DNA from 3 places in the Clostridium fessum genome. Region 3 is predicted to be linked to each of the others. Evidence: predicted binding sites of a transcription regulator. Region 3 holds the regulator's gene; each other region holds the start of a gene.
The links. Region 3 encodes HrcA, which represses chaperone genes, less so after heat shock. Its sites were predicted from a motif close to TGTTAGCACTCNNNNNNNNNGAGTGCTAACA; they were not measured.
Positions count from the first base shown of each region.

Region 1 (10,296 bases), on a different contig from region 3:
CAAAGAGGCGCGTGAGGCCAAAGCAAGAGGCGAGTTAGTTGGATGGTCTTCTTCCAAATTCCCGTGTGAGCTTGCAGCAGCATTTGATTTACACGTTATGTATCCGGAGAACCAGGCAGCTGGTATCGCAGCTAACCGTTACGGTGAGCTGATGTGCCAGGCAGCTGAGGATCTTGGATATGACAACGATATCTGCGGTTACGCTCGTATCAGCCTTGCATATGCAGCTGGTGTACGTGTATCCCGTAAGTATGATCCGGAGACTGGTGAATACATCATCGATCCGAGCACAGGTAAACCATTAAAAGATGCTGACGGCAACGTAGTGATGGGTGAAGACGGAAAACCGAAGAAGGATCCGAAGACTCAGACTCCGTATCTGCAGCTGGACAACCTGCTTGAGATTGAAAAACTCCCGGATGGTCCGGAAAAAGAGAAACGTCTTGAGGCTATTTCTCCGATTCGTCAGATGCGTATTCCGCAGCCGGATTTCGTTCTTTGCTGCAACAACATCTGTAACTGTATGACAAAATGGTATGAGAACATCGCTCGTATGTGCAACATTCCGCTGATCATGATCGATATCCCGTACAACAATACAGTAGAAGTTCATGATGAGAATGTTAAATATGTTCGCGCTCAGTTCGACAAAGCGATCAAACAGCTGGAAGAGCTGACAGGCAAGAAGTTCGACGAGAAGAAGTTCGAGCAGGCTTGTGCAAACGCTAACCGTACCGCTAAGGCTTGGCTGAAAGTCTGTGATTTCCTGCAGTACAAACCGGCTCCATATAGTGGATTTGACCTGTTCAACCACATGGCAGACGTTGTAACTGCACGTGCTACTGTAGCTGCTGGTGATGCTTTTGAATTACTTGCAAAAGACCTGGAAGAGACAGTTAAGAAGGGTGAGACCACAACTCCGTTCCCGGAGAAATACCGTGTTATGTTCGAGGGTATTCCGTGCTGGCCGAAACTGCCGGCTCTGTTCAAACCGCTGAAGACCCACGGTGTAAACGTTACTGCCGTTGTATATGCTCCGGCATTCGGTTTCGTTTACAACAACATCGATGAGATGGCTCGTGCTTACTACAAAGCTCCGAACTCTGTCTGCATCGAGCAGGGTGTTGACTGGCGTGAAGGCATCTGCCGTGATAACAAGGTAGATGGCGTTCTGGTTCACTACAACAGAAGCTGTAAACCGTGGAGTGGTTACATGGCTGAGATGCAGCGTCGCTTTACTGCTGACCTGGGTATCCCGTGTGCTGGTTTCGACGGCGATCAGGCTGACCCGCGTAACTTCAATGCTGCTCAGTACGAGACTCGTGTAGAGGGTCTGGTTGAGGCAATGGAAGCAAATAAGCAGGCAAAGGAGGCTAAATAACCATGAGTGTTAACGCATTATTAGAAGAATTTAAGGTAAAAGCTGCAACTCCGAAGCAGCAGCTTGCTGAATATAAAGCTCAGGGCAAAAAAGTAGTTGGTGTTCTTCCTTACTACGCTCCGGAAGAGCTTGTTTATGCCGCTGGTATCGTTCCGATGGGTATGTGGGGTTCCAACACCAAGACCATCAGCCGTGCAAAAGAGTACTGCGCTACTTTCTACTGCACCATCGCTCAGTTAGCACTGGAGATGCTGCTGGATGGAACTATGGATCAGTTAGACGGTATTATCACACCTACTATCTGTGATACCCTTCGTCCGATGAGCCAGAACTTCCGTGTAGCTATGGGCGACAAGATGAAAGTTATCTTCTTAGCTCATCCGCAGAACCGTTTTGAAGAGTTTGGTCTTCAGTTCTGTATCGATCAGTACAACCATGTTAAGGCAGATTTGGAAGAGATCGCAGGCAGAAAAATTACGGATGCTGATATCCAGGATGCTATCGTTGTATACAACAAGAGCCGTGCAGCTCGCCGTGAGTTCGTAAAACTGGCTAACGAGCACTGTGATGTTATCACACCAACCAAACGTTCCGCAGTTCTGAAGGCATTCTACTTCATGGAGAAGCCGGAGTACACTGCAAAGCTTGTTGAGCTGAACGCAGAGCTGGCTAAACTTCCTGTCTGTGACTGGAAGGGAACCAAGGTTGTTACCTCTGGTATTATCTGTGATAATCCGAAGCTGCTTTCTATCTTCGAAGAGAACAACATCGCTATCGCTGCAGATGATGTGGCACACGAGACACGTTCCTTCCGTGTAGATGCTCCGGAAGACGAGCTGGATCCGGTTAGAGCACTGGCTAAACAGTTCGCTAACATCGATTACGAAGTACTTCTGTACGATCCGGAATCTGACAAGAACCGTCGTGGTGAGTTCGTAGCTAACATGGTTAAAGAGAGCGGCGCTCAGGGTCTGGTACTGTTTATGCAGCAGTTCTGTGATCCGGAGGAGATGGAGTATCCATACCTGAAGAAAGCTCTGAACGATGCAGGCGTTCCGCACATCAAACTGGGTATCGACCAGCAGATGAGAGACTTCGGTCAGGCAAGCACTGCTATTCAGGCATTCGCTGACGTTCTTGCACTTCAGAAATAATAGAAGATTCGTTTGGGAAACTGAATGATGAGATAGAAACGCCCCCGCAGGAGATTTTCTTGCGGGGGCGTTTGTTTGGTGCGCCTAGCGGCATACATTTATTTATTCCTTAGTGGAGTCAGAAGAACTATTATTTGCAATTTGCTCATCCGTCACAGACCCCTGGCGGTAGCCGCTGCCTGGTTCCTGTTTGGAGTTCTTCTTTGGAGCATCCGGCTTTTTGTCTCCGGAAGTAGAAGAGGTTTCTTTGGACGGACCGGAGCTTCCGGAATTGCTGTGGCTGCCGGAGCTTCCGTTGGAGCTGCTGCTATCATCGCTGGAAGAATCTGGCGTCCTGCTGGAGCTGGTGGCTGTTTTTTTCGCCTTTTTGGAGGAGCTGTTCTGGAAATCGTCCCAGCTTTCGTTATCGGATTCATTGGAAGCCGCGGTCTGGCGGATCTGAGCGATGCCGTTTACCGTCCAGGCACCGTCTGCGTTTACATTGTAGCCGTCCGGCGTCGTGGTGGAGGTTAGGAGCCAGCCTTCGGCGTCGAAATAGTAACATTCGCTGACGCCGTCCTGGTTGCCGTCGATCCAGCGCCAGCCATTTGCCGCCCAGGTGTTGTCGCCGTTGTCGTACCACCAGCGGGCGGCATTGTCACCAGCTCCATTTTTCCAGCTTCCTGCCATTGCCGGGAAAGCGGCGGAGAGGGAGAGAAGACCGGTTGTTAAGCCTGCTAAAAATAAGCGTTTATTAATCATAAAGTGAAATCTCCTTTATTTCTTCTGCTTAAACGTATGTCCCATATAATAGGACAATTCGGCCGCGCTGTGGCGGACCTGCTCCTGCAGGTGCAGAAGATGTGTGTCATCTTCAATACGGGAATACGGTGCGATGATTCCGACCGAAGCGGAAATGCGTCCGTCAATACCGTAAATGGGAGCACCGATCCCGACTGCATCCGGGACATACTCGCCATGGGAAACGGCAATGCCCTTCTCACGGATGGTGCGGAGTTCTTCTGCCAGTTCTGCGCGATCCGCCTTTGGAAATGCCTCCGGGCGGTTTAAGCGTATGTCCAGATAGCGGCGGATGTATTCGTCGCTCTGGAAAGCCAGAAGCGCCTTGCGGATCGCACCGCAGTGCAGATCCATCTCATAGCCAAATTCTTCGACGACCTTGAGGTGGTTCGGACCGTCCGTTTTGTCAAGTACCAGTCCCTTGTCGCCAACCTGGATGATCAGATAGGAATCCTCACGGGTACAGTAGGAGAGGTTCTTGAGAATCGGAAGCGCCGCATCCTGAATCCGCACATTGTCAGCCGCCGCCCGACCGAGAGAGATGAGGGCGGGACCAAGCTGGTAGGTGTGCGCGTGTTCATCGCGGATCACGTATTTTTTTTCACAAAATGTCTGCAAAATCCGGTGGATTGTGCTGGGCGGAAGCCCGGTTGATTCGGAAAGTTCTGCGATGGAATATTTGTGGTTGGCTTCTTTTAAAAGTTCCAGAAGTTCCATCGCGCGGAGAAGACTTTGTATCATGCAAAGAATCCTCCTGTGTTATTCTGTGATTTCCTCAACCGTCACGGTTGTGCTGTCATCCGGGGCTGCGTCGGAATCCTCTTTCTCGGAAGAAGCTTCGCCGTCCTCGGAAACCGGAGCATCTGCGCGGACGGTTTCTGTTTTGACTGGTTCTTCGGAAGAGACATCTGCATCAGCCGGAGCTTTTTCGCTTTCCTCAGAATGTTCAGAAGTTTCCTCTGGAGTCTCAGCCGGAGCTTCCTTTTTCTCCGGATTTAAGGAAACATAGCTGCGTTCGGAGGCAGCTGTATCAGAAGCCTTGGAAGCTTCTTTATCGCCGGCATCGTCAAAATCATCGAAATCATCTTCAAAGTCGTGGAAATCCTCATCCAGTTCCTTGTGGAATGATTTATACTGTAAGACGTAAGAAACACCAGCTGCTGCAGCGCCGACGATAGCTGCCAGTGTCAGTAATTTACCAAAATGTTTTTTTGCCATGGTTGATACTCCTCTCTATACGATTCGATATCCTTATTGTAATACGAAACGCCTAAAAAATAAAGGGAATCTTTTGTGAACAGCGGGAAGTGTGTGAATCACGTGTTACGGGGTACGTATGCGTGAACAGTAACACAGGGGCGGTAATTATGTACAGGAAGCATGAGAAAAATGCTTGTTGTCATACCGGAAATCATGTAGAATAAAATTATATATTTGCTAGGTGGTGATAAAAATAAAATGATGAATTTGAATACAAAGATGACGGCGCAGGAATTGGAACAAATGATTGCACAGATGGAAAGGATATTTACGGTTGTACGTATTTTAGATAAAGATCTACTCCATAAGATGGACGTGAGGAACGGGGAACTCCGATCCGAGGACTGCAAATGCTATTCGTTCTGGGAAAAAGGAAAGAATTGTGAGAATTGTGCGGCACAGCGCGCGCTTGCGATGAAGGGACAGTGCATGAAGCTTGAATTTATCGGTCTGAAGATGTATCAGGTCATCGCGAAGTATCTGGAGGTGGATGGAGTTCCCTGTGTGGTGGAGATGATTTCCTGTCTGGATGATGAGACACTTCTTGACGCAGAGGGAAGAGAAGCACTCGTTAAGAAATTTGCACACTACAGGCGCGAGCTGTATGCGGATGCACTGACGAGGAGCTACAGCCGGAGATATTTTGAAGATCAGTTAAAAGAGCAGCGGATGGATGCCGGTATCGCGATGCTCGATCTGGATGATTTTAAGACCTACAATGATATATATGGGCATGTGGCGGGCGATAAAGTGCTGGTGACGGTGTCGGCGGCGATTATAAGCTGTATCCGTAAGACGGACCGCTTGGTGCGTTATGGCGGGGATGAATTCTTGCTTGTGATGCCGGGCATCAGTCTGGAGGCATTTGTTGAGAAGCTGCATCGGATACAGGATCTGATCTGCAACATGAGTGTTGAAGGATATCCGCAACTGAAATTGTCAGTCAGCATCGGCGGTACGCTGACGAACGGGGAGACAGTCGGGAAGGCGATGTGCCGGGCGGACGAATTTATGTATCAGGCGAAGACCTCCAAGAACATGATTGTGACTGAGAAAGATGGACAGTGGACACCGGAGGAGATCGTGGCAGCCGGGCGGCGCAATGCGAGTCGTTACCGCATTTTGATCGTGGACGATTCGGAGATGAACCGTATGATTCTCTCAGAAATGCTGAAAGGCGAATTCGAGATTCTGGAGGCAGAAAATGGTTCAGCATGTCTCGACATGCTGAACCGTTATGAGACGAAGATTTCCCTGATTCTTCTCGATATCGTCATGCCGGGGATGAACGGCTTCGGGGTTCTGGAATACATGAACCGCAACAACCTGATCGGGGATATCCCGGTTATCATGATTTCGGGCGAAGATTCGGGCGAGGTCATCAAGCAGGCGTATGAGTGGGGAGTTTCTGATTATATCAAGCGCCCGTTCGATATGGAGGTTGTACACCGGCGTGTCTTAAATACGATCAAATTGTATGCGAAACAGCGCCGCCTGGTGGCAATGGTGACGAACCAGGTTTTTGAGAAAGAGAAGAATAGCCGGATGCTGATCAGTGTTCTGAGCGAGATCGTGGAATTTCGAAATGGCGAGAGCGGTATGCACGTACTCAATATTAATATATTGACGACGATGATTCTGGAACAGCTCGTCAAGAAGACGGACAAATATCCCTTGTCCTGGTCGAACCGGATGCTGATCAGCACGGCATCATCCCTGCATGACATCGGAAAGATCGGAATTGACGAGAAGATTTTGAATAAACCGGGTCGTCTGACGCCGGAGGAGCGTAAGATCATGGAAAAACATACAGTGATCGGTGCGGACATGCTTGCGAATCTTCAGATGTATGAGGATGAGCCGCTGATGAAAGTGGCGTACCAGATCTGCCGTTGGCACCATGAGCGCTATGATGGAAAAGGATATCCAGATGGTCTAAAAGGGGAGGAGATCCCGATCTCAGCGCAGGTGGTGGCGCTGGCGGATGTGTATGATGCGCTGACAAGTGAGCGCGTCTATAAAAAGGCTTATTCTCATGAGGAGGCGGTGCAGATGATCTGCAACGGAGAGTGTGGTACATTTAACCCGCTCCTGCTTGAGTGCCTGTGTGAGATTCAGGATCCTATTAAAAAGGAGCTGCAGGAGGCAGCATACCGGAGTGAGATGAGTGATCCGGAGCGAAAAAATAAGAAATTTGAACATTATGACAATTCACAGAAGAAGTTTTTCGGCGCGGTGACGCAGGCGATTGAAAAAGAGTATGGAACTGCGGGCGAGGAGCTGAGCCGTATGAAAACTGAGGAAGAGAAATAACAGGAGGCTGTCATGACAATTCAGGAATGCTACAAAGAAATGGGCGGGGATTTTGAAGGAGTTCAGAAACGCTTTGGAGGTGTGGCGCTGGTGGAAAAATTTGCCATCAAGTTTCTGAGCGATTCCAGCTTTCAGGATCTGGAGGATGGATTAAAAGAAAAGGATGCGGAGAAAGCATTCCGCGCGGCACATACCCTGAAAGGAATCTGTCTGAACCTGGGCTTTGATGCCTTCTATGAGGTAAGCGCAGCGCTGACCGAAAAACTGAGAGGCAGAGAACTGACCGGATACGAGGCAGATTTTGCATCGGTAAAAGAGTGTTATGAGAAAACGGTTGCGGCGATTAAGGCATTTGAGGAGAGCAATTAATAGAACGGGGAGAAATGGAATATTTCAGTTCTCCCCGTAAAATTTACTAAAATTTTAGCACTCAACACTTGACGGTGCTAACAGAACGTGTTATAACATACTTCGTAAGAAGAAGATACATATCTGATTACGAAAGAAAAGCAATCAGATGGAATAAATTTGGATGGATAAGGAGGAGCCAATAATGAAGTTAACACCATTATTTGACAGAGTTGTATTAAAGCAGTTAGTTGCAGAGGAGACGACCAAATCAGGTATCGTTCTTCCGGGTCAGGCAAAAGAGAAACCGCAGCAGGCAGAGGTAATCGCGGTTGGTCCTGGCGGAGTGGTAGATGGAAAAGAAATCACGATGCAGGTAAAGGTTGGCGATAAAGTTATCTATTCGAAATACTCAGGCACAGAAGTTGAGCTGGACAATGAGAAATATGTCATTGTAAAACAGAATGATATTCTGGCTGTTATCGGTTAATCGATGGGCAGGATGTCTGGAAGACAGATGCCGATCGGAACGTTTATTCAAGAAAATTATGGAGGTTGATAACCATGGCAAAGGAAATTAAATATGGCGTAGAAGCCAGAAAAGCCCTGGAAGCGGGCGTAAATCAGTTAGCAGATACCGTAAGAGTTACATTAGGACCGAAAGGCAGAAACGTAGTTCTGGATAAATCCTTCGGTGCTCCGCTCATTACCAACGATGGTGTGACCATTGCGAAGGAGATCGAGCTGGCAGACCCGTTTGAGAACATGGGCGCACAGCTGGTGAAGGAAGTAGCAACCAAGACCAACGATGCAGCTGGTGATGGTACTACAACCGCAACCGTTCTGGCCCAGGCGATGATCAACGAAGGTATGAAGAACCTGGCAGCAGGTGCTAACCCGATCATCATGAGAAAGGGTATGAAGAAGGCCACAGATGCAGCCGTAGAGGCAATCAAAGGCATGAAGAAGGACGTTAAGAGCCAGGCAGATATCGCAAGAGTCGCTGCTATCTCTTCCGCTGATGAGGAAGTAGGCCAGATGGTAGCAGACGCGATGGAGAAGGTTTCCAAAGACGGTGTTATTACCATTGAAGAGTCCAAGACTATGAAGACTGAGCTTGATCTGGTAGAAGGCATGCAGTTTGACCGTGGCTATGTATCTGCATACATGGCAACTGATATGGAGAAGATGGAAGCCGTTCTGGACGATCCGTACATCTTAATTACCGATAAGAAGATCTCCAACATTCAGGAGATTCTGCCGCTGCTGGAACAGCTGGTACAGTCTGGTTCCAAGCTGCTCATCATCGCTGAGGACATTGAGGGCGAGGCGCTGACCACCCTGATTGTCAATAAGCTGAGAGGTACTTTCACCGTTGTTGGTGTGAAGGCTCCGGGTTACGGCGACAGAAGAAAAGAAATGTTAAAGGATATTGCAATCCTGACCGGCGGTACTGTTATTTCCGAGGAACTGGGACTTGAATTAAAGGATACCACCATGGACCAGCTTGGTCGTGCGAAATCCGTTAAGGTTCAGAAAGAGAACACCATCATCGTAGATGGCTGCGGCGATAAGAAAGCCATCGCAGACCGTGTGGCTCAGATTAAGGCTCAGATTGAGGAAACCACTTCTGATTTTGACCGTGAGAAACTGCAGGAGAGACTGGCTAAGATGGCTGGCGGCGTAGCCGTTATCCGTGTTGGTGCAGCGACCGAGGCTGAGATGAAGGAAGCTAAGATGCGTATGGAAGATGCCCTGTCCGCAGCAAAGGCAGCTGTTGAAGAAGGCATCATCGCAGGCGGCGGATCTGCATATGTTCACGCAGCAGCAGAAGTTCAGAAGGTAGTAGACGGACTGGAAGGCGACGAGAAGACCGGCGGCCGTATCGTCCTGAAAGCTCTGGAAGCTCCGCTGTTCCACATCGCAGCAAACGCAGGTCTGGAAGGCTCTGTTATCATCAACAAGGTAAAAGAGTCCCCGGTAGGCGTAGGTTACGATGCTTACAATGAGGAATACGTAGATATGGTAGAAGCAGGCATCCTGGATCCGGCAAAGGTAACCAGAAGTGCCCTGCAGAACGCAACCAGCGTTGCATCTACCCTGCTTACAACCGAGTCTGCAGTTGCCAACATCAAAGAAGATGCACCGGCAGGTCCGGCAGCAGGCGCTGGCATGGGCGGCATGATGTAAGTAAGAGAGCCGGAAAATGGCGGAAGATGTTACATCAGAGATGCAGTATCGAATGTAGAAAATAAAAATGGTAATTTATAGAAAGAATCTCTGACAGGCAGCTGCCAGGGGAGAGAAGGACTGCTATGCGAAGGTGTGGCAGTCCTTCTTTTTTGGTGAAAAAATTGGCAGGGAAATGAGGCTAAGGATGACTGCATTATTAATACTTATCTGATTGGTATTATTTATAAGATACACTAATTAAATGGCGTAAGTAAATTCTATCGTCAACCCCTTTATTCTCCGGTTGACATATTTCAAAAAACTTGCTAAAATCAATTATTAACATCAGACAGTTTTCAATGTCCAGTGTTTAAAATTTACGAAAGTGAGGGTAATATAATGGGTAAGATTATTGGCGATGGCATTACATTTGATGATGTCCTGCTTGTGCCGTCCTATTCTGAGGTTATTCCGAATCAGGTAAACCTGACGACACATCTGACCAAGAAGATTCAGCTGAACATCCCCCTGATGAGTGCCGGCATGGATACGGTTACAGAGCACCGCATGGCGATTGCAATGGCAAGACAGGGTGGAATTGGTATTATTCACAAGAACATGTCGATCGAGGCGCAGGCTGAGGAGGTCGATAAAGTAAAACGTTCTGAGAATGGTGTAATCACTGACCCGTTTTATTTATCCCCAGAGCATACATTAAAGGATGCGGATGAGCTGATGGGCAAGTTCCGGATTTCCGGTGTTCCGATCACAGAGGGAAGAAAACTGGTTGGTATTATCACAAACCGTGACCTCAAGTTCGAGGAAGATTTCTCCAAGAAGATTAAAGAGTGCATGACTTCTGAGCATCTGGTTACCGCTCCGGAGGGC
Region 1 covers NZ_JAQEQF010000003.1:135,972-146,267, forward strand. The annotation lists gene hgdA ((R)-2-hydroxyglutaryl-CoA dehydratase subunit alpha) at 1-1,381, shown strand, start outside; gene hgdB ((R)-2-hydroxyglutaryl-CoA dehydratase subunit beta) at 1,384-2,535, shown strand; gene PG862_RS05165 (hypothetical protein) at 2,638-3,276, opposite strand; gene PG862_RS05170 (IclR family transcriptional regulator) at 3,292-4,056, opposite strand; gene PG862_RS05175 (hypothetical protein) at 4,075-4,533, opposite strand; gene PG862_RS05180 (diguanylate cyclase) at 4,774-6,888, shown strand; gene PG862_RS05185 (Hpt domain-containing protein) at 6,901-7,257, shown strand; gene PG862_RS05190 (co-chaperone GroES) at 7,442-7,726, shown strand; gene groL (chaperonin GroEL) at 7,801-9,426, shown strand; gene guaB (IMP dehydrogenase) at 9,808-10,296, shown strand, end outside.
Region 1: PG862_RS05190 (co-chaperone GroES) is a predicted target of HrcA. The motif match lies at 7,310-7,340, and genes of this name have one in related genera.

Region 2 (10,296 bases), on a different contig from region 3:
TAAGAAGTGCCTGCACCTGCATTCCATATTTTCCTACAATATTGAAATAATACCGTCTCGCCTCGCAGTCCCAGTCCTCATCCACATCAAGCGCACCGAACTTGCCGAAACCGTCGGCGCTGAACAGCACCTTGTCGCAGGAATCATAGCTTACCATAACCTCCGGCCAGTGTACCATCGGTGCCATGACGAACGTCAGCTCATGGCGCCCCAGTTTCAGGGTATCGCCCTCCTTGACCGTCAGCGCACGGCTGGTATCAAGATCAAAGTACAGTTTCAGCATCGGAAATGTCTTCGCATTGCCTACCAGTGTGATTTCCGGGTACCGTTCTACGACTGCCTGGATACTTGATGCATGATCCGGCTCCATGTGGCTGATTACCAGATAATCCGGGGTTCTTCCAGCCAGTGCGGTTTCCAGATTTCCCAGAAATTCCGTCTGTTTGCGCTTGTCTACCGTATCCATGATCGCGATCTTTTCATCCATAATCACGTATGAGTTATATGAAATACCATTTGGCACCTGATACTGCCCCTCAAACAAGTCAATGTCATGGTCGTTTACACCGATGTAGCGAATATCTTCTGTGATCATTTCCTGCTTCCTCCTGTTCTTTTCGCAGCTGCTCCATCTCTTTACAGCTGCCTCTTTTTGTTCTCACAGGCATCCCGCATCCTGCTGTCAGCCTGCCTTATGATTTCATCCGTTACCTCTGACTCTGAATCAGTCTTTCTCCTCAATCGCCATAATCATATCCACGCGTCTCTGATGGCGTCCGCCCTCAAATTCTGCGTTGATCCACTCGTCAACGATCATCTTCGCAAGCTCACTTCCTACCACGCGGGCGCCGAAGCAGAGTACATTGGCATCGTTGTGGCGGCGGGACATCACCGCTGTGTACGGCTCGCTGCATACGCAGGCGCGCACGCCTTTTACCTTGTTAGCTGCCAGTGAAATACCAAGACCGGTACCGCAGATTGCAATACCCAGATCGGCTTCGCCGGAAACAACTGCACGGCCTACCTTCTCTCCGTAAACTGGATAATCACAGCTCTCGCTGCTGTCTGTACCCAGATTTAACACTTCGATTCCTTTTTCTTTCAGGAAATCCACAATAATGTTCTTCAGTTCTACCGCCGAATGGTCATTTCCAATCGCAATTTTCATCTCATCTTCTCCTCATCTGACTGACTTCCGGAACAAATGATATAGTCCGGTCATTATGGAATCATTTTAGTAAAGTTGCCGGGCAATGTCAAGACTGTGAAAATCTCAGAAATACATAAAAAGAGCGCAGAGGAAGCTCTTTCGCACTTCTCCGCGCCCTATTGTTTCTTCTATATAATAGTTATAAATCCGCCGTAAGACGTTTTCCGCTTACGCGCTATGGACAGCCGAAGCCGTCAGCTTGCCATCCGAAAGCCCGATCTCTATCGTATCGCCCGCACGGACGCCGTCCGCCAGAATCAGCTTCGCTGCCAGTGTCTCAACGTTCTTCTGCAGGTACCGTTTCAGCGGTCTTGCACCGTAAACCGGATCGTAGCCATTTTCAATGATGAAATCCTTTGCCTCGTCCGTCAGGGCAATCTTTAACTCCTTATCCGCCAGACGTTTGTTGACATCTGCAATCAGAAGCTCAATGATGCCTCCGATGTTGCCTTTCGTCAGCGGCTTAAAGAGAATAATCTCATCCAGACGGTTCAGGAACTCAGGACGGAAGTGAGCTCTCAAGTCATGCATAACGGAGCTTTCCGCCTCCGGCTTGATCTGTCCCTTTTCATCGATGCCGTCCAGCAGATACTGGGAACCGATGTTGGAGGTCATAATCAGGATCGTATTCTTGAAATCGACAGTTTTGCCGGTCGAATCCGTGATACGTCCATCATCCAAAACCTGCAACAGGACGTTAAATACATCCGGGTGCGCTTTCTCAACTTCATCGAAGAGGACAACGGAATACGGTTTGCGCCGTACTGCCTCGGTCAGCTGACCGCCCTCGTCATATCCGACATATCCTGGCGGCGCTCCGATCAGACGGGAAACGGAATGTTTCTCCATGTATTCACTCATATCGATACGAACCATGTTGTTCTCATCGTCAAACAATGCCTCCGCCAGCGCTTTTGCAAGCTCTGTCTTGCCGACACCGGTCGGACCTAGGAACAGGAACGAACCGATTGGTTTCGTCGGATCCTTGATGCCCGCTTTGGAACGGATAATCGCCTCCGTTACCTTGGTAACGCCCTCATCCTGTCCGATGACACGTTTATGCAGCAGTTCGTCCATATGCAGAGTCTTGCTGCGCTCGCTCTCGGTCAGTTTGGCAACCGGAATACCGGTCCACTTCGAAATAATCCGGGCAATCTCATCCTCGGTGACACTCTCATGTACCAGACTGAGATCCTGATTTTTCACTTTTTCTTCCTCTTCCGCCAACTGTTTCTGCAGTTCCGGCAGCTTGCCGTACTGGAGTTCAGCCGCTTTGTTTAGGTCATATGCCTGCTGCGCTGCCTGAATCTCGCCATTTACATGCTCAATCTCTTCACGCAGTTTGGACAGCTTATCAACGGAAGATTTTTCATTCTCCCACTGGGCTTTCTGGGTCGAAAAGCTGCTCTTGAGCTCTGCCAGTTCTTTCTGCAGTTCTGCCAGGCGATCCTGACTTAAGCGGTCAGTCTCTTTCTTAAGCGCAGCCTCTTCAATCTGCAGCTGCATGATACGTCTCGACAGTTCATCCAGCTCCGCCGGCATTGAATCCATCTCTGTCTTGATCATCGCACACGCTTCATCAACCAGGTCGATCGCCTTATCCGGAAGGAAACGATCCGTGATATAACGATCCGAGAGGATTGCCGCCGATACAAGCGCAGAGTCGGTAATCTTGACCCCGTGGTAAACCTCATATCTCTCTTTCAGACCACGCAGAATGGAAATCGTATCTTCTACGGTCGGCTCATCAACGTGAACCGGCTGGAAACGACGTTCCAGAGCTGCGTCTTTTTCGATGTATTTACGGTACTCATCCAGGGTCGTCGCACCGATACAGTGCAGTTCACCTCTAGCCAGCATAGGCTTCAGCATATTCCCGGCGTCCATCGCGCCCTCGGATTTGCCCGCGCCGACGATCGTATGCAGCTCATCGATAAACAGAATAATCTGTCCCTCGCTCTTCTTGACCTCGTCAAGCACCGCTTTCAGTCTCTCTTCGAACTCGCCGCGGTACTTCGCGCCCGCCATCAGAGCTCCCATATCCAGGGCAAACAATTTCTTGTCCTTCAAGCCCTCCGGGACATCGCCGCGCACGATACGCTGTGCCAGTCCTTCGACAACGGCTGTCTTACCGACGCCAGGTTCACCAATCAGAACCGGGTTGTTTTTCGTCTTTCTGGAGAGAATCATAACCACGTTACGGATCTCACCGTCACGGCCGATGACCGGATCGAGCTTCTGATCTCTCGCACGTTCCACCAGATCGTAACCGTATTTATTTAAAGTGTCATACGTTGCCTCCGGATTATCGCTGACAACACGCTGGTTGCCGCGCACTGTCGAAAGCGCCTGCAAAAAGCTCTCTTTCGTAATGCCGTAGAGACGGAACAGTTCCTTGACCGCCTTATTCGGCTGTTTTAACATCGCCAGAAATAAGTGCTCGACGGAAACATACTCGTCCCCCATCGCCTTGGCTTCGTCCTCCGCGTTCACCAGCACCTTGTTGGCATCGTTGGAGAAATACACCTGACCGCCGGATACCTTCGGCAGCTTTCCAATCGCCTGCTGCACCTCATCACGGAACTGGTCGCCCGAGATTCCCATCTTTGTTATTAATTTAAAAATCAAGCTGTCTTCCACAGTCAAAAGACTGTACAGCAAATGTTCCTGATCAATCTGCTGGTTTCCATATTCATACGCCAGCTTTTCCGTATTTTGAACGGCTTCCAGAGACTTCTGGGTAAATTTACTGATATTCATAAACCTGCCTCCTTTCGAACAATCTGTGAAAACCTTTTGGTCTTCTTTTGTTCTAGCAGTAATATAACACTTGTTATTAGCACTGTCAAGAGGAGAGTGCTAATTTTTTATGAATAATTTGTGAAAACATTTTAAAAAAAACGGCACACCGCATTCTCATCACTAAGTAACGAGAATGCGGTGTGCCGCTTTTCAAATCCTATTTTGTAAAATATTTCTCTTTAATGATCTCCACCGGCATCTGCTGTCCTGTCCAGAGTTCGAAGGATGCAGCTCCCTGATAGAGAAGCATGTACATACCGTTGCTGGTCTTGCAGCCTGCCGCTTTTGCTTCGCGCAGTAAACGGGTCTCCTGCGGGTTGTAGATGACATCGAATACGAACAGGTCTTTATGGAACATCGTTGTATCAGTAATGATCGTATTGTCCGTCTTCGGAGCCATGCCGACGGAAGTACCATTTACCAGAATCGCGCTGTCTGCGATGGACTGGCGCAGGATCTCCGGATCGGAGTAATCATGCAGGGTTACCTTGCACCCTGTGCGCTCGTTCAGTTTCTTTACAATCTCCTCGGCTCTCGGATAGAACGCGTCCTTAACGTTAAATACGTTAATTTCTGCCACTCCGTCTAAAGCTGCCTGTACAAGAATCGCGGTTGCGGCGCCGCCAGCGCCTAAAAGCGTCATTTTCTTGCCAATGATGTCTACACCATTTTCTGCAACTGCACGCATAAATCCGACGCCATCGGTCGTATAAGCAGTCAGAACACCGTCGTCGTTGACAATCGTATTGCAGGCGCCGGAAATCTCGGAAGCCGGTGAAACCTTGTCTGCCAGCTTGCACATGATATTTTTGCCCGGCATCGTGATATTCCAGCCGCGCGCGCCCATCGTCCGCAGTCCCTCAACCGCCTGCGGCATCTTACCTTCCGGCACATCAAATGCCAGATATGTATAATCCAGACCTAACTGGCTGCACGCCTCGTTGTGCATCTCCGGCGAAACACTGTGTGCGACCGGGCTTCCCAGTAAACAAAGTAAACCTGTGTGTCCTGTGATATGATTCGACATCTTTTTCCCCTTTCGTTTTCTCTGTCAGAACTTTCTGAGCAGTCACATTATTTAAACTTCTTCACCTGTGCAATGATCTCCTCGCAGATCTCATTCGCTGATTTTCCATCGGTCGCGATCACAATATCCGCTGCCGCTTCATACGCCGGTCTGCGCTTCTCCATCAGCTCGGAAACATATTCCACTGTCTTATTATTTTCCAGAAGCGGACGGTCATGGTTCTCTTTGACACGCTCCAGAATCGTCTCCGGCTTCGCGGTCAGAAGTATAATCTTGCCGCTCTTTCGCATCTCCTGTACATTGATCTCGCGCATCGCTACGCCGCCGCCGCAGGATACAATCTTGTTCTTCTCGTTTCCTACCTCTTTAAGCAGGTTTGTCTCCTCGTTGCGGAAATATGCCTCGCCGTGCAGATCGAAGATCTCGGAAATGCTCATGTTGTTCTTTTTCGCGATCATTTCATCCATTTCCACCACATCCATCGCAAAGGTGTTCTGCAGTGCATTCGAAACGGTGCTCTTTCCAACTCCCATAAATCCGATCAGGAAAATATTGAATCCAAACAACTCATGGGACTGGATCCGTTTGCTCCGGTAGAGGACGCTGTCGTAAACTGCCATGATTGACTTTTTGTATTCATAATCATCCAGCTTCGCAAGCATCTTGCTCTTCTTGCGCTCTTCCTCCTCTGCCTGGTAAATCGGAAGTCCGTTTTTCTGTTTATAATTTGTAATCTCCTGGATAATCTGGCAGCGCATCCGCAGGGCATCGATCAGAATCTCGTCGCACATGTCCAAATCATTTCGCAGCTTCTTTAATTCATCCATCTGTCTCATCCTTCTTCACTTGTATTCATTCAGATCACTTTTGCACTTTACATTGAAAGTGTGTTTTATTATTATACCCGAATCAGGATATGAACGCAAGTGCTAATGAGGAATAGCAGGTATAACTGTGGGGGCTATCGTTTAATTAGATTCCCAGCTTCTCCTTCATGTAATCCACCGGTGTTGATTTTCCTGTATACAGTTCAATCGCGATCAGCGCCTGGAACAGCATCATGCTCATGCCGTTGTATACGCGGGTGCAGCCAGCTTCTTTGGCCTGCTTCATCATCACGGTCTCACGCGGTGCATATACCGTATCAGTTACGATCAGATCCTTGCGGAAATAGGACGGATCCGGGATATTGGACAGATCCTCCAGCGGGTGCATACCAACGCCGGTTGCATCACAGAAAATGTCTGCTTCGTGCATTTTCTCTTTTAAGAGTGCCAGATCGCCCAGGTCATGCATCTCGGCCTTGCAGTTAGAGTTCTTGTTGATGATGTCAACGATCTCCTCTCCGCGTGCATAGAACTTATCTTTAATATTGAAGATATGCAGCTCTGCAATGCCGTCCAGTGCGCCGCGTACTGCGATAGCGGTCGCTGCACCGCCGGTACCGATGAGAACCATCTTCATTCCCTTGAAATCAATGCCTTCTTCCTTGATTCCCTGCCAGTAACCCATACCGTCAGTGTTGTAACCCTTCAGGTATCCGGTTACATTGCCGTCTTTGTCACGGGTGTTGACTACAGTGTTGATCGCGCCGCACAGCTTTGCAGCCTCGTCTACCTCATCCAGATATTTGTGAACGACGGTCTTGTTCGGCATGGAGATGTTGGAACCCAGCATCTTCAGCGCACGGATACTCTCAACCGCTGCTTCCAGGGTATCGTTGTCTACCTCGAACGCAAGCTGGATAACATCGTCGCCATTCTTGTCATAGGCAAGGTTGTGGGTGGTCGGAGACTGTGTATGACGGATCGGGTAAGCCATTAATCCTACTAATTCGGTATGTCCTGTAATGTTTGGCATGATAATTTCCTCTTTTCTTCTCTATTTTTATAATCAAATAAAACGATATCATTCGTTCAGCGAACAGTCAGAATCTTTCAAATGCAATATTCAATTTCTTACTCCAACGGTGCCAGCTCTAAAAATCCTCTCGCTTCCAGCACGTTCAGAATCGCACGTCCTTCCATCGTTCCCTCCATGATACGGCGGGCGCGGACGGAATCTCCGATCGGGTAAATGAATGTATCTGTGTTGTCAAATGCCTCTTCAAGCTGTGCCAGAATCGGATTGTTGGCGCGCATTCCCAGACAGTTGAAACCGAGGTCAAAGTTCAGATCCTCGATCGTGCCATCCGGCAGCTTCACGGTAAATGCGTTTTCTTTGACTTCCTGCAGCGCAGTATTCACATACTCTTTCACACCATATTTGTCGTGTGTCTCACGCATGGAACATTTTGTGATCGGATCTGCCAGCATACCAATCTGCGGGAGCATATCCACGATGGTACACTTCGCGCCGCGCGGTGCGAAATACTCCACAACATCCAGGCCAACGGAGCCGCCGCCGACTACAACCACTTTTTTGCCCTTGCAGAAATCATCCGGGTATTCTCCGGCTTTTACTTTCTGAATCATCTCGAAAATGGTATCGACATGACCGGCTGCGATGTTTTCCTTGAGTCCCTTGATCGGCGGAACGACTGGAACGGAACCGGTTGCGTTGACAATGATATCCGGCTTGAACTGTTTGATCTTGTCCACGGTTGCCTCGCAGTTCAGAAATACATACAGATTTTTCAGTCTCTTCGCACGTGCTTCCAGATATTTCGGGAAGTCTTTCATACGGTTCTTGCTTGGCAGGTCGGAAATGAAGGTGGAAAGTCCGCCTAATTTACCACTCTTTTCTAATAAGAATACGTTGCATCCAACCTCGGCTGCCGTGCAGGCTGCTTCCAGACCGGCTGTACCGCCGCCGACTACAACTACGTTGCAGTTTTTATTGACTTTCAGCTTCTTGTAGATATCGCCCTCCGGAACAGCCGGGTTGACGGTACAGCGGATCGGACGGTTGACGCCGATTCGGTTTCCCGCACAGCCGACGTTACAGGAGATACATTTACGGAGAATCTCCTCCTCGCCGTTCTGCACCTTGCTGACCCAGTTCGGCTCTGCAATGAGTCCGCGTCCCATGCCGACAATATCGACATCGCCGCTCTCCAATACTTTCTCAACGACCTCCGGATCGCGGTAGTTGCCCGCATTGATAACCGGTTTACCAAATTTATCCTTCACGGCTCTTGCCATGTAGGAACGCCAGCCATCCGGCAGAAAGTTCGAGTCAATCTGATACTGTAAGGACGGGTTCAGACCGCAGGATACATCGTACATATCTACGTACTCATCCAGATATTCGAGGTATTCCAGTGTGTCTTCCAGCGTGTTGCCGCCCGGCACGCGCTCTTCCGCAGAGATACGGACGATGATCGGGAACCACGGACCTACATTTTTCCGCACCTCTTCCAGAACCATCTTCGGGAAACGGAGACGATTCTCGACGGAGCCGCCGAATTCATCGGTTCTTTTGTTGTAATACGGGGAAATAAACTGACTCATCAGATAAGAATGACCGCAGTGGATCTCAATCGCATCAAATCCGATCGCCTGTACACGTTTCGCCGCCTCGCCGTATTTTTTTACGGTCGTCAGGATCTCTTCCTTTGTCATCGGACGCGGAATCTCGCCGCCTGCCTTGGTCGGGATATTGGAGGAAGACACCGTCTCCATACCGGTTCTGGCAGAGGATGCAGAAGCACCCGCATGGTTGACCTGAATCGCTACCATCGCGCCATTCTTGTGAAGATTCTCGACTAACTGATAATAACGCGGCATAAAGCTGTCGTGATCGATGCGGATCTGGCTTGTGCCATTGGAACCAACCGGATATTCAATATTGGCATTCTCCAGAATAATCAGACCAGTTCCTCCCTTGGCACGCAGGGAATAATAATTCATATGGCGGTTGCTCATCTCACCGCTCGTCTCGCCATAGTTAGTACCCATCGGCGTCATGGCAACACGGTTTTTGATCGTCATGCGCTTAATGGTAATCGGTTCAAAAATTTTTGGGTATTTGCTCTTCATGATGAAATTCTCCTTCTCCATTGCATGAGAGGCATCCCTGTGTTTGTGACACTTTTATCATAACCGTTTTGCTTAAAAATTAACAATATCTTTCAAGTAAATTTTCAATACGTTTTTGCTATCGGTTTCCCTTTCCGCCTGCAGACCGTCCTGACGCGCCTGCTGTTTCATATATTCAATAAAGCGTTCCACCGCCGGAAGCCGGTAGCGTTCTTTCATCCAGAACATAAAAATCTGGTGATAAATGTCCAGATTTTCAATCGGATGAATGCAGACTCCCTGAGAAAGCTCCAGAATATCCGTGCGCGGCATCAGTGCGATGCCAAAACTCTCCCGCACCAGCGCGACGATCGAATATTCGTCCGGACACTCCACAATGATGTCCGGCTGAATGTTGTATTTCGCATAGAGCGCGCGGGTGCGCGTCCCCATCCAGGAGTCCTTATCGTATCCAATTACCGGATACCGGTTCAGCTCCGCAAATGGAATACTCTCCCGCTCTGCCAGCGGGTGATCCTTCGGCGTGATGATGACAAGCTTCTGGTTCGCCACCGGGAAAAATTCCATGTCATCCTTTTCCAGACAGCCGCCAAAGCCTACATCTAATTCACCCGTTTTTACCTTTTTTGCAATCGCCGGTGTGTGATTCTGCCAGAAATTAAACACAACCTTTTGATTTTCCGGCTGTTCTAAAAAGAGCTTGACCCGGTGCGGGATATAGTGACCGGCCAGTGGAAAGACATAACCGATGTCGATCTTTCCTCCATCCATCGAAATCTCCCGCATTTTTCCGACCGCGATGTGGCAGTCTGTGAGAATCCGGTCCGCGTACTCCAAAAACATCCTCCCCGCCTTCGTCAGGGTCACCCCGCGTCCTTCTTTTTCAAAGAGCGTCACGCCCAGCTCATTTTCCAGTGATGCCATTGACCGGCTCAGGGATGGCTGTGATATATATAATTCTTCCGCCGCCTGATGATAATTTTCCAGATTCGCTATCTTCTGAAAATATAAAATCTGATTCAATGTCATTCCTAACGTCCCCCGTCTTTATGTATCTTCGTATTAACTCTTCGCAATATCAGCCGTAAATGCATCACACCAAACTTCCATAATCGTTACTGTTCACGCATACGTGCCCAGTAACGGAATTTGCCGTGGCTTCGCATTTAAATACGGCAAATTCCTGCTGCCACCACGTTTTCTTACGGCACTTTCGGTTCCAAAAGTGCCTACCCGTGAACAGTAACCCATAATCATATTTATAACACATTAATGCT
Region 2 covers NZ_JAQEQF010000008.1:62,738-73,033, forward strand. The annotation lists gene PG862_RS10955 (FprA family A-type flavoprotein) at 1-595, opposite strand, end outside; gene rpiB (ribose 5-phosphate isomerase B) at 725-1,168, opposite strand; gene clpB (ATP-dependent chaperone ClpB) at 1,379-3,970, opposite strand; gene aroE (shikimate dehydrogenase) at 4,170-5,039, opposite strand; gene PG862_RS10975 (shikimate kinase) at 5,087-5,866, opposite strand; gene PG862_RS10980 (quinate/shikimate dehydrogenase) at 6,012-6,902, opposite strand; gene PG862_RS10985 (oxidoreductase) at 6,998-9,019, opposite strand; gene PG862_RS10990 (LysR family transcriptional regulator) at 9,092-10,048, opposite strand.
Region 2: clpB (ATP-dependent chaperone ClpB) is a predicted target of HrcA. The motif match lies at 4,045-4,075, and genes of this name have one in related genera.

Region 3 (10,296 bases):
TCTTGATGCGGATCGGACCACCGAGTGCTGCTTTCACGAAGGAGATCGGCACGGTTGAGTAGATCGTTGTATCCTGACGCTTGAAGATCGGGTGCTGGGATACCACTACTTCTACCAGCAGATCTCCGCGCGGACCGCCGTTGGTACCCGGTTCGCCATTGCCGCGGTCACGCAGCATCTGACCGTTGTCGATACCTGCCGGGATCGTCACTTTGATCTTCTTTCTCTTCGCTACATAGCCGGTTCCGTAGCAATCCGGGCATTTATCCTTGATGATCTTTCCGGTTCCGTTACAATCCGGACAGGTCTGTACATTCTGAATCTGACCAAAGAACGACTGCTGCGTGTACATGATCTTGCCTTTACCGTTACATTTCGGACAGGTCTGCGGCTGGGTTCCCGGTTTTGCACCCGTTCCATGACATTTCTCACAGGTTTCCTTTAAGTTTAACTCCAGCTCTTTTTCACAGCCGAAGATCGCTTCTTCAAAAGTAATCCGCACACTGGTACGCACATCTGCGCCGCGCATCGGTCCGTTGCTTCTGCCGCCGCGGCTGCGTCCGCCGCCAAAAATATCTCCGAAGATATCTCCGAAAATGTCTCCCATATCGCCGCCGTTGAAATCAAAACCACCGAATCCGCCAGCGCCGCCTGCACCGCCGTCAAAAGCCGCATGACCGAACTGATCATACTGACGTCTCTTCTCCGGATCACTCAGTACGCTGTACGCCTCCGATGCTTCCTTAAATTTATCGGCTGCCGCCTGATCGCCCGGATTTGCATCCGGATGATACTTTTTGGCCAGGGTTCTGTATGCTTTTTTGAGTGTCGCATCGTCCGCATCCTTCGGGACGCCTAAGACCTCATAGTAATCTCTCTTACTCTCTGCCATTTCAGCTCTTCCTTCCCAAAATCCGCCGGTACATTTGACCGCATCCGGCAGAGTTTCTATCGTATCTATTTATCTTCCCACAACGTAACTGTTCAGTACCTTCACAGTCACGCGCAAAAATCCATTAAAAATTGCCTACGGCAATGGGATTTTTGCCTGCTGGCCCATGTTTTCGTACGGTCAGCGCAGTAAATGCGCAGACCTACTGAACAGTTACCCCAAAACCTACAAATGGGGGTCTGCCGCAGATTCCTGCGACAGCCCCTCACTGCGTTTTTCTATTGATACCCCGATGCCCCGGATTGCTCCGCACTACCTGCTCCCGCAATCCTCAAAAGCATTCGTAATCCGCTCATTTTTCTTTGAAAAATGGCTGCCTATTATATTATACCTCTTTAAAGTCGCCGTCAACTACATTATCGTCGTGCGGTGCACTTCCTGCATCAGCTGCACCCTGAGCACCGCCCTGTGCTCCTGCTGCGCCAGCTGCCTGTGCCTGCTCGTAAACCTTGCTGAAGAGTGCCTGTGCACTGTTCATCAGTTTCTCCTTGCCAGCCTTGATTTCATCAATCTGTGCATCGGTCATCTGGTCGATCGGAGCTTTGTTGATAGCTTCTTTCAGTGCATTTAAGTCAGCTTCTACGGCTGCTTTATCGTTTGCATCGATCTTATCGCCTACATCCTGCAGAGCCTTCTCGGTCTGGAATACCATGGAGTCAGCTTCATTTCTTGCATCGATGCCCTCTTTTCTCTTCTTATCCTGTGCCTCGTACTCAGCTGCCTCTTTGACTGCCTTGTCGATATCGGAATCGGACATATTGGAACCAGAGGTAATCGTGATGTGCTGCTCTTTACCTGTACCAAGGTCTTTTGCAGATACATTTACGATACCGTTTGCATCAATATCGAAGGTAACCTCAATCTGCGGAACACCTCTTCTTGCCGGAAGAATGCCATCCAGACGGAAGGTTCCCAGTGTCTTGTTGTCCTTTGCGAACTGTCTCTCGCCCTGTACAACGTGGATATCAACAGCGGTCTGGTTATCAGCTGCGGTAGAGAAGATCTGGCTCTTCTTGGTCGGGATTGTGGTATTTCTCTCAATCAGTCTGGTTGCTACACCACCCATAGTCTCGATGGACAGGGACAGCGGAGTTACATCCAGAAGAAGGATATCACCGGCACCGGCATCGCCAGCCAGCTTACCACCCTGGATAGCTGCACCGATTGCTACGCACTCATCCGGGTTTAAGGATTTGCTCGGCTCTTTACCAGTCAGACGTTTTACTTCTTCCTGTGCTGCCAGCATACGTGTGGAACCACCTACCAGAAGTACTTTGCTTAACTCAGAAGCAGTGATACCAGCATCTTTCAGTGCGTTCTGTACCGGAATTGCGGTTCTCTCGATTAAGTCTCTGGTCAGTTCATCAAATTTAGCTCTGGTCAGGTTCATATCCAGATGCTTCGGTCCCTCGCTGGTTGCAGTGATGAACGGAAGGTTGATATTGGTTGTAGTTGCGGAAGAAAGCTCTTTTTTCGCTTTCTCAGCTGCTTCTTTCAGTCTCTGAAGCGCCATCTTATCAGCGGAAAGGTCTACACCCTCTGCTTTCTTGAACTCGTCGATCATCCACTGGGTAATACGGTTATCGAAATCATCGCCGCCCAGATGTGTATCGCCGTTGGTTGCCAGAACCTCGATAACGCCGTCACCGATCTCGATGATGGAAACATCGAATGTACCGCCACCTAAGTCATATACCATGATCTTCTGCTCTTTCTCATTATCAAGGCCATACGCAAGCGCTGCTGCCGTCGGCTCGTTGATAATTCTCTTTACATCCAGACCAGCGATCTTACCTGCATCCTTGGTTGCCTGACGCTGTGCGTCGTTGAAGTAAGCCGGAACAGTAATAACTGCCTCGTTTACCTTCTCGCCCAAGTAGCTCTCTGCATCTGCTTTCAGCTTCTGCAGAATCATCGCGGAAATCTCCTGCGGCGTATATTTCTTGTCATCAATGGTTACTTTGTAGTCGCTGCCCATGTGTCTCTTGATAGAAGAAATGGTCTTCTCAGCGTTGGTAACTGCCTGACGCTTTGCCGGCTCGCCGACCAGTCTCTCGCCTGTCTTTGTAAATGCCACAACGGACGGTGTGGTACGGATACCTTCTGTATTTGCGATAACAACCGGTTTACCACCTTCCATAACGGCTACACAACTGTTTGTTGTACCTAAGTCAATACCGATAATCTTGCTCATAGTTATTTCCTCCTGAAATTATCTTTTTCTGGCAGTTCTCTTTCTCCCCATGGGAGTTAAATTCTGCCGCCTGTCTGTCTATATTATATCAAATCAACCACCAGCACCGAATTCTGGGTGCCAGCTGTTTACGTGTTACCTATTTTAATTTGCCACTTTTACCATGCTGTGGCGAACCACGCTGTCGCGGTATACATAGCCTTTCTGGAACTCCTCGGCTACCACATTCTCACCCAGGTTTTCATCCTCAATATGCATCACTGCATTGTGGAAGTTCGGATCAAATGGCTGACCAACCGCTTCGATTGGCTTTACACCTGCATCACCCAGTGTTTTTACGAGCTGCTTGTAAACCTTATCCATGCCCTCGGCGAAAGCACTTTTTTCTTCGCCCTCCGGGATGGTCGCCAGACCACGCTCGAAATTGTCCACCACCGGGAGAATCTTCTCGATGATGTCCTTTGCGCCAATCTCATACATCGCTGATTTTTCTTTCTCCGTTCGTTTTCGGAAATTGTCAAATTCAGCCATCGTGCGCTTCAGGCGATCCGTCAGCTCCTCGATCTGCTCATCTTTCTTATCCTTCTTTTTGGAGAAAAATCCTTTTTTCTCTTTTTCTCCCTCCGGCGCTTGTGCGTCTTCCGAAGAAGCTTCCTTTTCCTTCACTGCCTCAGCTTCTGCCTGGGTTTCTGTTTCTTTTACCTGCTCCTCATTTGCTGCCTCGGCTGCTTTGGAATCTATCTCTGTCTTTGCCATGTCTCTCACCTCTTTATTTTGCACATCCGTGCTACTCGGTATCTTTATGATTGAATGTCTGATCGAGCTGGCTCTTTAATGAGCGCAGGGTCGATACAACTTTGTCATAATCCATTCGTTTCGGTCCAACGATTCCTATCGTTCCCCGAAGTCCGTCCCCCAATTCATAATTGGCAGTAACGATACTGCAGTCCTTCATCGACTGCACCTGTGTCTCACTTCCGATGTAGACCTGAATCTCATTTTTCTTATCGCTGTCCGCATCGTCCTCGGTAAGAATCTCTCTCCAGAGGTCTTTCTGCTCCAGTGTCCCGATGAGCTGGCTGGCTTTCGCACCATCGCTCAGTTCCGGATATTTGAAAATGTTCGTCGTACCTTCTGTGTAAATCTGTAAATCTTCCTCGCCGGAACGAATCGCCTCGGCCACCTCGCTTAGTACCACATCCACGATGTGGCTGCGCTCACCTGCCTGCCCTTTCATCCGGGTAATGACATCCAGATTAATCTGCTCCATCGTCAATCCGTTGAGACCGCTATTTAAAAGAATATTCAGATTCAGGATGTCCTCATCGGTCAGTTCCGCATCAAGTGTCACAATCGAGTTCTTGATAATGTTGCCTTCTAAAACAGTGACAATCAGGAGTTTCCCGGTTTCCACTCTGGAAAGCTGTATAAACTTGATCTTCGTCTGGTGATACTGCGGTCCGCTGATCAGCGTCGCATAATTCGTATTGCTTGCCAAAAGCTTTGCCATCTGCTTTAACAGAAGCTCCACCCGATCCACTCTCTGGATGACCATATCACGCACCTGCGTGACCTCCGTCTCTTTCTCATGAATCAACTGATCTACATAGAAACGATATCCTTTATCCGAAGGAATCCGGCCTGCCGATGTGTGCGGCTGAATGATATATCCCAGTTCTTCCAGATCCGACATCTCATTTCGAATCGTCGCCGAACTGAGTTTCAAATCGGAATACTTGGAGATCGTTCTGGAACCAACCGGCTCTCCGGTCTCCAGATAGTTCTGGATAATCGCTTTCAAAATCTTTTCTTTTCTCTCATCCAGTTCCATCCAATCTCTCCTTCCGTGCATCCGCTTCCGCCGGTCTCTTAAACCCGCTCTGGAAGTTTTCTGTTAGCACTCAATCTATCAGAGTGCTAATATCTACAGTTCATACTATATTACTTACGCAAGTATTTGTCAATGATTTTTTTCGGTTTTTAAAAAAATTTTTTTCTTCTTTTTTCGAATAAAATTTTTCATTCTGCATACCCTGTTTTTAGGCACGCTGATTTTCACACTTTCTATAGGTAGAAACTCACTCACCCGCTTTCCTGTTTGCGTCCGAACAAGCTTTCGGCTTGTCGAACCTCCGACCGCTCCCAGAGCCCTATTTCCGGCTCTCCGGCTTGACATTTAACATTTTTGTAATATAATAGTAACAAATTATAACATTTGTAAACGCATTGCAATATTTGTGAGATACACAATCGTTGCGGTGAGACAAATGAATCTAAATTGAAATGAGAGGTTTTTATTTGATGAATATGATGAACACCATGCGGCGCGGACTTGCCACAACGGCAATGAGCCTGGTCTGTCTCATGGCAGGCACCATGAATACACTGGCAGCCACAGATGCCGGAACCGAGCTTGTCTCCCAAATAGATGCGGCAGCCGGTGAAGAAACAAACGGCACTTCCACCGAAGCAGCCCAGACACCATCTGGTCCGGCTTCCGATCCGGAGCTGATTAGAAAGCAGACAAACGCTGCTGCGGAAGAAGCAGCTGATACGAACTCTTCCGAGGCAGAAGTCGCTGCATTTTCAAATGAGTCTGCACAAGTGGAGGCAGAGAACGCTGACGAAGCTGCAACGACTGAAAATACTGACACAAATGCTGCTGCCGAGGCACAGGAAGCAGAGGCACCTGCTGAAATCTACGCCGGACGATTTACGACAACTGCTTACTGCAGCTGCCGCAGATGCTGCCGTGGCGGAAAGAACCGCACTAAATCCGGCACCATTCCACAGGCAGGACATACCATTTCCGCCGACTTGCGCGTATTCCCACTCGGAACTAAACTCCGCATCAACGGCGTTGTCTATACCGTTGAGGACAGCGGCAGCGGCATCCGCGGAAACAAACTGGACATCTTCTTCAATTCCCACAGTCAGGCACTGCAGTATGGAAAGAGAAGCGCCGATGTCTATATTGTCCGATAATTACATTAATTTTAAGCAAAAAAGGGTCTTGCAGATAGAAAATCTTTTACCTGCAAGACCCTTTTTTTATAATTCTTATTTGTAACTGTTCAGTACCTTCACAGTCACGCGCAAAAATCCATTAAAAATTGCCTACGGCAATGGGATTTTTGCCTGCTAGCCCATGTTTTCGTACGGTCAGCGCAGTAAATGCACAGACCTACTGAACAGTTACCCTTATTTTACTTAATCCGTCAGCGCCTTATGATATTTCGTTTTCCGGTAAATTTTCCAAATAATGATACCCGGAATGCTTACGGTACATACGACGGTACTCACGCCTCCGATCACTCCATATATTCCAAATAAGATGGCTGCGATGATGTTCATACTTAATTCCTCCTGACTCATTCATTTTTCAATGCAAGCTCACTATGCTTTGTTCCCCATTTTATTCTTTTTATCCAAAATGAAAAGAGTTTCGGCGCATCCTTAGCAAGACTTTAATCATCCTTTCGCTTTCTTACGTTATTCATAATAATTTCGAAATATAAGTTAAAAGCGTGAAAATATTGATTTTAAAGGGTTTTTTCAATTTTTTAAAACTTTTTCAATTTTTTTCAAAAAAACGCTTGCATTTTTTTTGAAGGCGTGATAGTATATAGGAGTCGCTGATGAGCACCGCTTCAAAAGCGAGAAAATCATATCGAGGCGTGGCTCAGTTTGGTAGAGCGCTGCGTTCGGGACGCAGAGGTCGCGTGTTCGAATCACGTCGCCTCGATTGAATAAAATTAAATATGGCCTGTTGGTCAAGCGGTCAAGACGACGCCCTCTCACGGCGTAAACCCGGGTTCGATTCCCGGACAGGTCACTGGAAAGAGATTCGAGATTCGAGTCTCTTTTTTATTTTCTTCATTCTTGACCTTTCACCAAATCATGTAAACTATAACTGAATTTTGCCGATGCTCCGCATTCCAGATCGGCAAAATACACTTTTCTACAGTATCGAACAGGATTTTCAGTCCAGAAAATTCCTGCCTGCAAATAGTAACTCTCCTTTTTTCTTCTTCATATACTGCAATATAGCCAATATGAAAAGAGGTATCTTTTTATGGAAACATACAACTACGATGCAGCAGCAGTGCCTGAGGGGGATGCTGACACGACTCCGGCGGCGGCACCGGAGACGGATGCGGCAGCAGCTGGAACCAGTGATACGGCACAGTCTGGATTTAGTTCTCAGCCTCCTGTTATCTTAACATATCCGGACAGCTCATCCAATGATCTTCAGGTATCTCCGGGCTTCGGACCATACGGGGATGTGATGCCCACCCTGCCGTCCAATAATCATGGCAGCCCGAACACCGGTGGCTGCATAAACTGCGGCGGTTCCAACTGGAAGCCATCTCCAAATGGCGCGCTCTGGACCTGGGGCATTCTCTCGCCGTTCTTTTCCACCTCATCAGAGATCGCGCACCTGCGTTTTTACAATGCCGCCTCCATCCGCGAACCGATCGATATATACCTGAACGGACGTCTGGTCGTATCCGATCTGGATTACATGAATTATACGCGCTACATGCACATCATCCCCGGCATCTACCAGCTGACCGTCTACCGCCGGAGCAATCCGGGCTTCGCCATCGTCAACACGAATATCCGGCTTCGCAGCGGTTACAGCTACACGCTGGCGGTTCTGGGTACTTTTAATGATTTTTCGGTGCAGATGCTCAACGCCTGATCGCTTTTATTTGAGAAAAGTGTAAATGCGCAGACCTACTGAACAGTTACAGAAAAGCTTCTTCGCGCGAGTACACATCCTCGCGGAGCGTTTTTTGTTTCATAGGACGCAATTTCCTAGGACGCAATTTCCTATGAAAAAAGAGACCGCCACGTTCACGCGTGCGGTCTCTCTTCCGTGTCCTCTGCAATTATAAATTTATGATGAGAATATAACTGTCCGAACCTTAAACAGCCATCTATTTTTCCGGCTCATCTGTCCGGTTTGCTTCCTCGATCTTTGCCAGATGCGCGGCTGCAAATTCTTTGATTGCCTCAAAACTCTGCGGGCTGATCACATGTTCAATGCGGCAGGCATCTTCCACTGCCACCTCTCTCGGCACATCCAACGCTACCAAAAGCTTTGTCAGCAATGTATGACGCTCATAAATCATCTCCGCGATCTTCCGCCCCGACGGCTCCAGAGTGATATATCCCTCATGATCCATCGAAATATAACCATTTTCGCGGAGATTCTTCATCGCAACGCTGACACTTGGTTTTGAATACCCCAGCTCATTGACTACATCGATCGAACGGATCATCGGCTTGCGATAGCTTAACATAAGAATCGTTTCCAGATAATCCTCTGCTGACTGCTGTATTTTCAAAGTGATTCCCTCCAAACTTCTAACACATAACCGGTCTGGCTTCGTGCCTCCCCGTCTCCCGCAGAATCATCTGCCCAAGCTTCCGACCAGTTACCATAATATTATATATTAGAATACCATACTTGGAAGAATATTTCAAACCATATTGAACAATATATCGGTTCCAAAAGTGCCTACCCGTGAACAGTTCCCCGGCGGATGCCCCTATACTATACAATCTGTTTTTTCATATTTTTCATCTAATACTTAGCAAGCTGCACAGTGTTCCTGCAAAATTTCTTCCAACGCGGTTTTGCTGCTGGTGTGGCAGCGGACAACTTCTGTCCGGCTTCCCTTTGCACCATCAACCGCCGTCCGAATCATTTTATGGGAAACGGTGCTTGTAAAGAGTACAAGCAGATCCGGCGCTCCGATCTGTTTGCCGAAATCCGCCGTCATCTGTGTAAATACCTTTGCCTTACAGTTAAATGATTTGCAGATTTTCACGTACTGGCTGACCATGCGGTCATGACCACCTACAATTACAACACTCATATTTTATCCTCCGAAAGTTAGCTCTGTCTAACTGCTGATGAAGTTAGTATACACTAACTCATCTTGTTTGTCCAGAGGAAAATTGAAATTCATAGAAAATTCATAGAAATAAACGTACCGTGCAAGACTATTTTTCACCAACCAACCTTATCTTACACGGTACGCATTTTCCCATTATCCATTTTTATCCAATACTAATTTTTATCGTATTTTACGCTTTTAACACCTCCTCTGTTACTCCCGTTTTTCCTATTCCAGCTTTATACACCTCCAATCCCGATATCGCTATATCAAATGTCCAATCCGTTTCGCACAGACATTCCATTTTCTGATACACATCCCAACGACTCATCGACGTATGTTCTTCTAACTGATATTTTCTCCCCAGCTGCCGGTATGCATGAAGCCCCAGTCTATGATATGGCAGAAATTCCAATTCCTGACAATTTTTAAGTTCCTGGCATAACTGCGCCGTTTTCCGAATATTTTCCACATCATCATTGACTCCTTCTACCAGCGGCACACGGACATGAATCGAATGCGGCGCGCAGATCGCATCGGATTTGCGGATATTTTCCAGAATACAGGCATTGTCCTGCCCCGTCCATTTCTTATGCTTTTCCGGATCCATGGTTTTCACATCCACATAAAACATCTGCAGATGCGGCACGATCCGTTTGACATTTTCAAACGAAGTAAACATATCTAACTCTGCCGCCGCATTGATACAGGCATCATCACAGGCCTCCAGCAGTGCTTCCGCAAAATCCGTCTGACAGAACAGATCACCTCCTGAAAGTGTCACGCCACCACCAGAATAGAAGAAAAACATCTCATCCTTCTGGATCTCGCGCATTACCTCTTTTACGGTCATCTCCTTGCCATAGATCTGCTGTGCCCGGTAATTGCAGGCATCCACACACTGAAAGCACTGTTTACAGCGGCTGTAATCCCTCACGATCTCTCCCGTTTTTTCGCTCCGGCGAAGTGCCTGTTCCGGACAGACCTGGATGCAGGCACCGCATCCGGTGCAGCGCTCTTTCATATAGTAGACTTCCCGCTGCCCCGACTGTGACTCCGGTGTCGAACACCAGGCACAGCGCAGGGGACAGCCCTTAAAAAATACAACCGTCCGCATTCCCTTCCCATCGGAGAGGGATAACCGCTCAATCCGAAGAATATTTGCTTTTAATTCCATACGCTGTTCCTCCTGTCAAGTACACCTTGCCTGCTGCCCGCCACCGCGCATGATGCACATCCCC
Region 3 covers NZ_JAQEQF010000004.1:126,659-136,954, reverse strand. The annotation lists gene dnaJ (molecular chaperone DnaJ) at 1-892, opposite strand, end outside; gene dnaK (molecular chaperone DnaK) at 1,278-3,146, opposite strand; gene grpE (nucleotide exchange factor GrpE) at 3,291-3,902, opposite strand; gene hrcA (heat-inducible transcriptional repressor HrcA) at 3,934-4,977, opposite strand; gene PG862_RS06940 (3D domain-containing protein) at 5,448-6,131, shown strand; gene PG862_RS06935 (hypothetical protein) at 6,357-6,500, opposite strand; tRNA gene PG862_RS06930 (tRNA-Pro) at 6,818-6,891, shown strand; tRNA gene PG862_RS06925 (tRNA-Glu) at 6,910-6,981, shown strand; gene PG862_RS06920 (DUF4397 domain-containing protein) at 7,222-7,851, shown strand; gene PG862_RS06915 (metal-dependent transcriptional regulator) at 8,090-8,500, opposite strand; gene PG862_RS06910 (DUF2325 domain-containing protein) at 8,747-9,034, opposite strand; gene PG862_RS06905 (glycyl-radical enzyme activating protein) at 9,246-10,232, opposite strand.